Regions from separate parts of the Marinobacter sp. Arc7-DN-1 genome, predicted to be linked through region 1. Evidence: predicted binding sites of a transcription regulator. Region 1 holds the regulator's gene; each other region holds the start of a gene.

Region 1 (3,259 bases):
GGAAACCACGGAAGATGGCGTTGAGCAGATCACTGTCATCAGGATGTTGCTCAAGGTCTACCAACTGCTCTGACAGCTTTTCGAGTATTTCGCCGGCCTCTACCAGAAAGTCCTGCAAAATCTCGTCATCAGCATCAAACGCCATGCGTTACCCTCTCTATTCAGAAACCGAGACTGGACAACAGGTCATCCACATCGTCCTGTCCCGAGACTACATCTTCACGCTCATCGGCCTTGATCTGGGGCCCGACGCCCTTTTCCGCAGATTCTTCCTGGTCATCAATCTGGTGCACGGTGCCCGTCAGCTGATCAACATGACTGGCCATCACCACCAGACTGAGCATCTGTTCCTCAACCTCTTTCACCAGCGTGGTGACTTTCTGGATGACCTGCCCGGTGAGATCCTGGAAATCCTGGGCCAGCAGTATTTCCGAGAGATTGTTGTACATGGTGTCCGCGTCCGTGGCCATGCCAGCGAAGAACTTGTCGATCCGGCCATACAACTGGCGAAATTCTGCCGGCTGCATCTCCCTGCGGCGCAAACGTTGCCACTCGTCCCGCAAGGCTGCCGCCTCGTCTCTCAGTGCGTTGGCTACCGGCATGGTTGCCTCGACCAGATCCATGGTCCGGTTGGCCGCTTCACCGGTCATATGCACCACGTATTCGAGACGGTCAGAGGCATCTGTCATTTTTGACAGCGCTTCCTGTTGTTCAGCGTTACGGGGATCTATCTGAAAGTTCCGGATCGCTTCGTGCAGGCTTCGGGTCAGTCGCCCGACCTCGCGGTACAGACTCTGATCCCTGACTTCGCTGAGTTCATTGATCAGGGTCATGGCTTTGGCATATTCGCCGGCATTGACGCTTTCAGCTAGTTCGGTTGCCTGACGCTGGAGCTTTTCCGTCACCTCTGGTTCGAGGCCCCGATGGTTCTTTTTGCTATCGCTCATGAGAGCCATCCGACCTCTGGTTACTGGATTCTTTCAAAGATTTTCTCAATCTTTTCCTTGAGCACCGCAGCAGTGAACGGCTTGACAACATAGCCATTCACACCCGCCTGGGCAGCGGCAACGATCTGGTCCCGCTTGGCCTCCGCGGTCACCATCAGCACCGGCAGGGTTTTCAGGTTCTCGTCAGCCCTGACGGCCTTGAGCAGATCGAAACCGGACATGCCCGGCATATTCCAGTCGGTTACCAGAAAATCATATTTTCCGCTTTTGAGCATCGGCAGCGCCGTGTTGCCGTCATCGGCTTCATCGGTATTGGTGAAGCCAAGATCGCGCAGCAGGTTCTTGATGATCCGTCGCATTGTGGAAAAGTCATCCACAATGAGAATTTTCATGTTCTTGTCCAATGGGACCTCCAGTTAGTAACACCCGGAATTCGTTTGACCTTTCGGCTCGAAGTCTAGCAGGCCGCTGTTTTAACCGCTTATTGTCTGATCTTTGCTTCGGTTGTAAAGCATCGGTTACCAAAAACTACAGACTGCTCCGCTGCAGACACACAAAGGCGGTGATCAGTTGCCCGTATCCTGGCGCCAGTCCGATAACCGTCCGCGAAGGCGCAAGGCCGCCTGGCTGTGAATCTGGCTGACCCGGCTTTCACTGACGCCGAGCACCGCGCCGATTTCCTTGAGGTTCAGCTCGTCCTGGTAATACAGGCTCAGCACCAGTTTTTCCCGCTCCGGCAGTTCCTCTATAGCCTCAGCAAGACTGCGGCGGAACGCGTCGGACGAGAGTCCTTCGAGCGGATTATCCCGTGGCTCTGTCTGTTCTATCGGCAGCTCGCCGGATTCATTGAGCTCATCGAGACTAAAAAGTCGGCCGCTGTTGGAGTCGGAGAGGTAGGAATGGTACTCGGCCAGCCCCATGCCCAGTTCTTCAGCCACTTCCAGATCCTGGGCTTCCCGGCCGAGACGATCTTCAACGGCCTTGATGGCCTGGGAAATGCGGCGGGTATTACGGTGCACAGAACGGGGAACCCAGTCGCCCTTGCGGATCTCATCCACCATGGCACCGCGAATCCGGATGCCTGCGTAGGTCTCGAAGGTTGCGCCCCTGGTGGCGCTGTAGCGTTGAGCCGCCTCGAGCAGGCCGATCATTCCGGCCTGCATCAGGTCGTCAAGCTGCACAGAGGCTGGTAGCCGGGCCATCAGATGAAGGGCAATTTTCTTTACCAGAGGCGCGTGCTCCTCAACGAGCTGGGAAGGCTTCTGCGCGCCTGACTGGTTATAGATTCCGAGGTTTTTCGCCAATGTCATGTATCCGGTTTTTTTGTTTGACTGGATCCGATTCAGACTTCGACGAGCCGCTCCACAAAGAATTCCAGATGCCCACGGGGAGAGGAAGGCAGCGGCCAGTTATCAACTTTTTCCGCCAGCGCCTTGATCGCCAGGGAAGCTTTCGCCCTGGGATAGACATCCAGCACTGCCCGCTGCCGCTGAACCGCTTTTTTCACGGCTTCATCGTAAGGCACCATGCCGACATATTGTAGTGCCACATCCAGGAAGCGCTCGGTGACCCGGGTCAGTTTTTCAAACAGGTGCCGGCCTTCCTGCTCATTTCTCACCTGATTGGCAAGAATGCGGAAACGGTTGGTGCCGTAATCACGGTTCATGAGTTTGATCAGGGCGTAGCAGTCGGTGATGGAGGTGGGCTCGTCGCACACCACCAGGAGCAGCTCCTGGGAGGCTCTCAGAAAGCTCACCACTGATTCGGAAATGCCCGCGGCGGTGTCTACGATCAGCACATCGATCTGGTCACCGAGTTCGCTGAACGCGTTGATCAGCCCGGCATGCTCCATGGGGCTGAGCTGGGTCATTCGCTGGGTACCGGAGGACGCCGGTACAATCTTGATGCCACCGGGGCCATCGACCAGAACGTCCTTGAGGTCACAGTCGCCCGCCAGCACATCCTGAAGGTTCCGGTTGGCGGTAATACCGAGCAGTACATCGATATTGGCCAGCCCGAGGTCGGCATCAAGAAGCACGACTCTCCGGCCTTTCTGTGCCAGGGCAATCCCGAGGTTAACCGACACGTTACTCTTGCCGACTCCACCTTTTCCGCCGGAAACTGCAATCACCTGTACCGGTTGTGCTTTGCTCATACTGTTTTTTGTCTCTCGCCACGTTTAGCCGGGTGCTGTCTTTTCGGACGCTCGCTGTCAGTCTGTCCGCTCTCAGCGCCCGCTCTCTCAGGCTCCTTCTGCGACCGCCTGCTGTTTCTGGAGAGTTTTAAGCCGGTCCACGGCCAGCCGCACCAGC
Region 2 (3,259 bases), 580 kb from region 1:
GGCACAGGTATGAGACGTTATACACCCGGTCATTTTCAATCAGCGGCATAGAGCCGGTGACGATGTTTATGTTGTAACTCACTGCCATTTCAGACATTTCTTCCCGGAACTGCTGGGTAAACCCGGCCAGGAAACGAATGGCCCGGGTCTGGTCCATCTGGTCAGTCAGGCCCATCAGCGGCGCGTTAAAAAATTCCGGGAACAGGGCGAAGTCGCTCTTGTAATCAGACAGCGCGTCAACGAAGTACTCCACCTGTTTCAGCACTTCCTCCACGGAGGTGAATTCACGCATCTGCCACTGAACGGCGCCCAGGCGAACCTGGGTCTTTTTAACGTTCAGAATCGACGAGGGCGGGGTGTAGAGAATATTCCGCCATTCCAGCAGCGTGGCGTAGCCGAGGGATTTTTCGTCCTCCGGCAGGTATTTGTGCATCAGCCGGGTAACCTGGAAATCGTTCGAGAGCTGAAAGCTCAGGATCGGATCGTAGATTTCCTTGCGGTCCACCCGCTGAATGTATTCTTCCGGTGAGTACTGCTCGGCGTACTTGAAATAGTTCGGTATACGTCCGCCTGCGAGAATCGCCCGCAGGTTCATGGAGCGGCAGAGTTCTTTGCGGGCTTCGTAGAGCCGACGGCCCAGGCGATAACCGCGGTATTCCGGGTGGATGAACACATCCAGCCCGTACAGCGAATCGCCATTAGCGTTATGCCAGATTTTTTCGTTCCGGAGGATCAGGTCGTCGTAGGTGTGGGGGTTACTGAACCGTTCGTACTTCACGAGTACAGTCAGCGCTACCGCCACCAGCTGCCCGCTTTCCTCAATGCAGATCTGCCCATCCGGGAACTGCTCTACCAGTGCCTTGATGGTTTCCTTGGGCCAGGCGCCCCCGATGTCATCGTAGACCCGGTCCATCAGTTGCTGGAGCTGGCCATAGTCCTCAAGCTTCAGATTCCGGAGGTTAAGATGCAGTTCTTCATGGGCCATTCAGTTCGGCTCCCGTTTAATTTGAAAAAAAGGACAAAGGGCTGGAACCCGTCAATACTGTGAAAGTTTATCAGAAGCCGTTAAAGACTTCGCATGGTGGGCCGAAACAAGATTTAACGGATATAAATTTCTGCCGGGTGTAGTATCCGGCGCTTTTCCAAACCCCCACCTTTTTGACCGAGGAAGTGAATGTGCAACTGACTTTCGAACAGAAGCTCCTGACGGCTTTCGGTGTTTTGCTGCTGCTGGTCATGGCAGCGTTCACGCTCTCAGGCGATGTACGACTGCAGAGCACCACGGAAACCTATGTCGACGCATTGATCGACGACACGGTAAAGCAGAGTACGTCGAGTATTGCCGAGTGGCTCAATACCCGCCTGACGATGACCGAAGCCACGGCAAAAGCGCTGGAAAGTGTTCAGGATGATGATCAGGCCCGGCTTGTTCTGCAGATGATCAGGAGCGGTGGCGGGTTCAGGGATGCTTACGTGGGCCGGACAGACGGCTACATGCTTATGCAAACGCCTGAAGCCGACGCGACCCTGCCGGCGGATTTCGATCCAAGGCAGCGGCCCTGGTTTAAGAAAGCCGTGAGTCTTGGCAGAGCTTCTTTTACCAAGCCATACCAGGACGCGGGAACCGGCGACATGATCATTTCAACGCTCGCGCCGGTTAAACGTGGAGAGTATGAAGGCGTGGCCGGTGCGGATATTGGCCTGGGAGCGATCGCCAAAACGCTGTCTACGGTTACCCTGGCAGACACCGGCTACGCTGCGGTGATCAACGAACAGGGCACGGTTCTGTTCCATCCCCGCCAGGAACTGGTCGGCCAAAATATCAGTGGATTGATTGGTGGCAAACCGGACCTGGGCGGCAATGCCGTTGTTTATGAGAATGACGAAGGCACCTGGAACGCCAGCTTCCACCCCATCAGTGAAGCCCGGGGCGTGAACTGGTACCTGGGTACCTTTGTCAATGACGACAAGATCAATGCGCCGGTACAGAGTGCCCGGATGACAGGCCTGGTCATGGCTGCTATTGGCCTGATCGTCTCTCTGGTCGTTCTGCACCTTGGTATCAAGGTTCTTATGGCTCCGGTTCGCCGCCTGAATAATGCCATGGCGGATATCGGCAGCGGCGATGCGGACCTGACCCAGCGTCTGGACGACAGTGCCAAAGACGAGTTTGGCCAGTTAGCGAAAAGCTTTAACCGGTTCGTTGAGAACATCCAGACCGTGGTCCGGGATGTTCAGAAGGGCAGTGCCGAGCTTGGCGGCAATGTCAGGTCTCTGAGAGACACTGCCAGCGCCAGCCGCGCCAGCGTTGACAGCCAACAGGCCGAGATTGATATGGTGGCAACCGCAATCAATGAAATGTCCGCTGCGGCCGGAGAAATTGCCCGGAACGCCCAACAGACCGCAGACGCCGCAAACACCGCCGACAGTGACAGCCGTGCGTCGCTGGAGACAGTCGCGGCCTCCCGGAACGCCGTTCAGAAGCTGTCGAAAGAAATCAACACCGCTGCGGAGGTTATCGATACCCTTGGCAAGGATGTGAGCTCCATCACTACGGTGCTGGACGTGATTCAGGGCATTGCCGCGCAAACCAACCTGCTGGCCCTGAACGCAGCCATTGAGGCGGCCCGGGCCGGTGAGGCCGGGCGCGGTTTTGCGGTGGTTGCCGATGAAGTTCGTAACCTGGCCCAGCGCACCCAGACCAGCACCGAGGAAATCAGTAACATGATCGAGCGCCTGCAGAAGGGTGCCAACGATGCCGTGGAGGTCATGAAGGCATCAACCGCGGTTTCCAACGTCAGTATGGAAAAAGCCCAGGACGCAATGGAGGCACTGAATCGAATTGCCGAGGCCATTACATCCATCAGCCAGATGACGTCCCAGATCGCCACCGCCTCTGAGCAGCAGACCTCGGTGACGGAAGAGCTGAACTCCTCGGTCACCCGTATTGCTGACCAGGGCCAGGAAGCCGCTGCCGCTGCCAGTGAGAACGATGTTTACAGCGGCCAGATTGAGAGCATTGGAACAACGCTGAATAAGAACGTGTCCCGCTTCCGGGTCTGACATCACCTTCAACCCAATAGCGGAGTATGATTATGGCGCTTATCGACAACCTTATTGGTGCGACCGGCCAGTGGGTTTCCCGCACGGACCCAAAAGCCACCCTGGCCAGCCCTCTGGCCTGGCTCAAAAAAACCGGCGGCTATGCGGCGGTTAACAGGATTATCGGGTTTTCCATTCCTTTTGCACCGCGAAACGG
Region 3 (3,259 bases), 1.0 Mb from region 1:
AGCGAACCGATCTGCGGCCCGATCGACACACCTCCGCACAGGGTCAGTATCTTGACGTTCTCGCGGGCGCGGGCCAGCTCCCTCAACGCCTTCGCCACCTGATCCGCCAGCTCCCGGGTCGGGCATAAAATCAACGACTGCACCGCAAACAACCGTGGATTCAGCCGCTCAATCAGACTGATGCCAAATGCAGCGGTTTTACCACTCCCGGTTTTTGCCATGGCAATCACGTCTTTACCGGCAAGCCCTGGCGCTAATGCCTTTGCCTGTATCTCGGTGGGTTTTGTAAAACCCAGCTGCTCAAGATTTGCACGCATGGCAGAAGACAAACCGAAGTCATTAAAAGAAGACATAAAAGAAAATCCCGGAATCAGCGGATGCTGGTTATGAAGGCAATAATGAGGGCGTATACTAGGCCAGAATGATACCAGAATTTGCAACTAAAGAACGGAGTTACTGATGGCAACCCTTCAGGACCAATTGCTGAAAGCCGGCCTTGCCGATGAGAAAAAAGCCAAAACCATTCGCACTGAAAAGCGCAAGCAACGTAAGCAGCAACCCAAGGGCGCGGTTCAGGTTAACGAAGCCGAAATCCGGGCACGCCAGGCCCGCGAAGAAAAGGCAGAACGGGACCGTCAGTTGAACCTTGAGCGCCAGCACGCGGCTGAGAGGAAAGCAATCCAGGCACAGATCCGCCAATTGGTTGAATCGAACCGCCTCGACCGAAGCCGGGGGGAAACCTCCTATCAGTTTGTCCATGGCAAGAAGATCAAGAAGATTTTTGTAGACGACAAAATGGTCGATCAGCTGTCCCGCGGCCGACTGGCCATTGTCCATGTCAACGACAATTACGAGATCGTGGCAGAGGGCGTTGCCCGGAAGATTCTGGAACGTGACGAAAATGCCGTTGTCGTGCTCCACGATCGCAAGAAGGATGACGCGGGAGAAGATGATCCCTATGCGGGTTATGAGATCCCCGATGATCTGATGTGGTAAACCGGCGGCTCAATTCTGATAGCTTTAAATTCTCAGCAACCCTCTATTCCGTATCACGTTCGAAAACACCCGGCAATCAACTGTAACGGTAAAGTTCTGGAATACGCAGCCGTAAACCGACTTAATATAAGTCAAACAAAAGGCACTTTAACTCTTCAGGGCGCATCAGAACGCCTCCCGGTTTCCACAACCAGGGCGAGAAGCGATAAAGGCTGAACCGGCAAATCTCACCTCCTCCAGGGACATTGAATCAATGCGTTTTCCAGAACTCTTCTCCAATATGACCATCCGGACCAGGCTGGCCAGCGGCTTCGCCATCCTGCTGTTACTGACCATTCTGGTGGGCGTGGTGGGTGACCGCGCCCTGGACAGCTACAGCAAAATGTCAAATATTGTTGCCATGCTGGGGCAAGTGAATACCGGCCTTACGGAAGCTCGCGTGGAAGAGAAGAACTTCCTTTTGACAGGCGAAGCTGATGCAGTCACCAAAACGCAAGCGCAAGGCGACCGCGTTCTCGAACTAACCAACGAGATAAAACCCCTGCTGGAGGTCAGCGAAGACGTTAACAAGCTGGGCCGCATTCAGTCTGGTGTAAAACAGTATCAGCAACTGATGGGAGAGGTTGAGAAAAACATCAGTGATCGGGAAAAGGCCCTCAACCGCCTTGAGACCAGTGCCAGAATTTTCGGGTCGTCCCTGAAGGCCCATAGTTCGCTGTTCTTTGCCTCAGCGATTTTCGAGGATATGCGCCGGTCAGAACGAAAGTTTCTGATCGAGCATGATGACGCCAGCGTCAAGGCGTTTCTTGGCGATGCCAAAAGGGTCCAGAGCCCGCTGAAATCAGCTGCCATCACTGCCGAAGAAAAAGAACAGATCAACGCGGCGCTCGACACCTATGCCAACGAGTTCCGTACGGCTGTAGAACTGACCCAAACGGGCAGCCGCTTATCGGAGGAAATGGTCAGTACAGCGAGAAGCGCCATTGAGTCTGCGAACAGCCTCCGTGCCCTGCAGGCCGAAAAAATGGAAACGGACCGTCAGCAAGCATCCTGGCTGATTTTTGGCGCGACAAGTATCGCTCTGGTGCTCGGTATATTAATGGCCTATCTCATTACCCGCTCGATTGTGGCACCGGTCAACCAGGCGGTAGACATCGCATCTGAAGTTGCTTCCGGCAACCTGACGGTCGACATAAACGCCTCTGGAACCAATGAGATTGGCCGCTTGATGGCTGCCCTGGCGACCATGGTCACCAGCCTCCGGGAACTGGTCAGAAGCATCGAATCCGGCGCCTCCAACATCGCAGCTTCCTCCGAGGAACTGTCTACAGTCACCAGCCAGACCAGCGACGGCATTAATCGCCAGAAACAGGAGACCGATCAGGTCGCAACCGCGATGAACGAGATGGCAGCTACCGTTGGCGAGATTGCACGGAGTGCAGAGCAGGCATTTTCGGTGGCAACCGATGCCGCCAGCCAGGCGAGCGAGGGTGAGCGGGAAGTTCGGGAAACAGTCGAGCAAGTTAACAACCTGGCCCGGGAAGTAAACCAGAGCATGGAAACCATTCAGGGCCTGCAAAAGGAAACCGCCAACATCGGCACTGTCCTGGATGTCATCAAATCCGTGGCCGAGCAGACCAACCTGTTGGCGCTCAATGCTGCCATCGAAGCGGCGCGTGCCGGTGAGCAGGGCCGGGGATTCGCTGTGGTTGCTGATGAAGTTCGCTCCCTCGCCCAACGGACCCAATCGTCGGCTCAGGAAATCGAGACACTGGTAACCTCGCTTCAGAGTAGTGCGGGAGATTCAGTATCCGCCATGGAATCCAGCACCACCATGGCCTCCAACACGCTGGAGCGCGCGAAAGCGACGGGAGCTACCATTGAGCTCATAACCAGGGCCGTTGAGGATATCAAACAATACAACAGCCAGATTGCCACGGCATCCGAACAACAGACATCGGTGGCTGAAGAGATCAACCAGAACATTACCAGAATCAGGGACGTGACCGATCAGTCCGCAGCCTCATCCAACCAGACCGCAAGCTCCAGCAGCGAACTGGCCAGGCTCGGCAGCGAACTGCAGAACCTGGTTTCCCGCTTCAGGCTTTAAGCCAGCCAATAGCAAAGAGGGACCGGAAACAATTCACCGTTCCCTGCGCCCTCTGCTTTTGTACCAGCCAATATTTTAGTTGAGCTGGTGCCGCTCGAAGATCTCCAGGATTTCCCGTTCGGTCTCGGCGGGCACGCTGACTTTCACCACCTT

The links. The regulator FliA, encoded in region 1, starts transcription of late flagellar genes. The targets are predictions, from matches to a motif close to CTAAAGTTTNNNNNNNNNNNGCCGNTAA.
Region 2: D0851_RS02130 (methyl-accepting chemotaxis protein) is a predicted target of FliA. The motif match lies at 1,066-1,093, and genes of this name have one in related genera.
Region 3: D0851_RS20055 (methyl-accepting chemotaxis protein) is a predicted target of FliA. The motif match lies at 1,085-1,112, and genes of this name have one in related genera.

What each region holds. Positions count from the first base shown of each region.
Region 1 covers NZ_CP031848.1:1,025,096-1,028,354, forward strand. Annotated here, with positions in the region: gene D0851_RS04755 (chemotaxis protein CheA) at 1-145, opposite strand, end outside; gene D0851_RS04760 (protein phosphatase CheZ) at 162-947, opposite strand; gene cheY (chemotaxis response regulator CheY) at 968-1,351, opposite strand; gene D0851_RS04770 (RNA polymerase sigma factor FliA) at 1,514-2,257, opposite strand; gene D0851_RS04775 (MinD/ParA family protein) at 2,290-3,102, opposite strand; gene flhF (flagellar biosynthesis protein FlhF) at 3,190-3,259, opposite strand, start outside.
Region 2 covers NZ_CP031848.1:449,672-452,930, reverse strand. Annotated here, with positions in the region: gene D0851_RS02135 (bifunctional GNAT family N-acetyltransferase/carbon-nitrogen hydrolase family protein) at 1-985, opposite strand, end outside; gene D0851_RS02130 (methyl-accepting chemotaxis protein) at 1,177-3,063, shown strand; gene D0851_RS02125 (PaaI family thioesterase) at 3,096-3,259, shown strand, end outside.
Region 3 covers NZ_CP031848.1:4,284,146-4,287,404, reverse strand. Annotated here, with positions in the region: gene dbpA (ATP-dependent RNA helicase DbpA) at 1-353, opposite strand, end outside; gene D0851_RS20060 (DUF2058 domain-containing protein) at 460-996, shown strand; gene D0851_RS20055 (methyl-accepting chemotaxis protein) at 1,250-3,106, shown strand; gene D0851_RS20050 (hypothetical protein) at 3,182-3,259, opposite strand, start outside.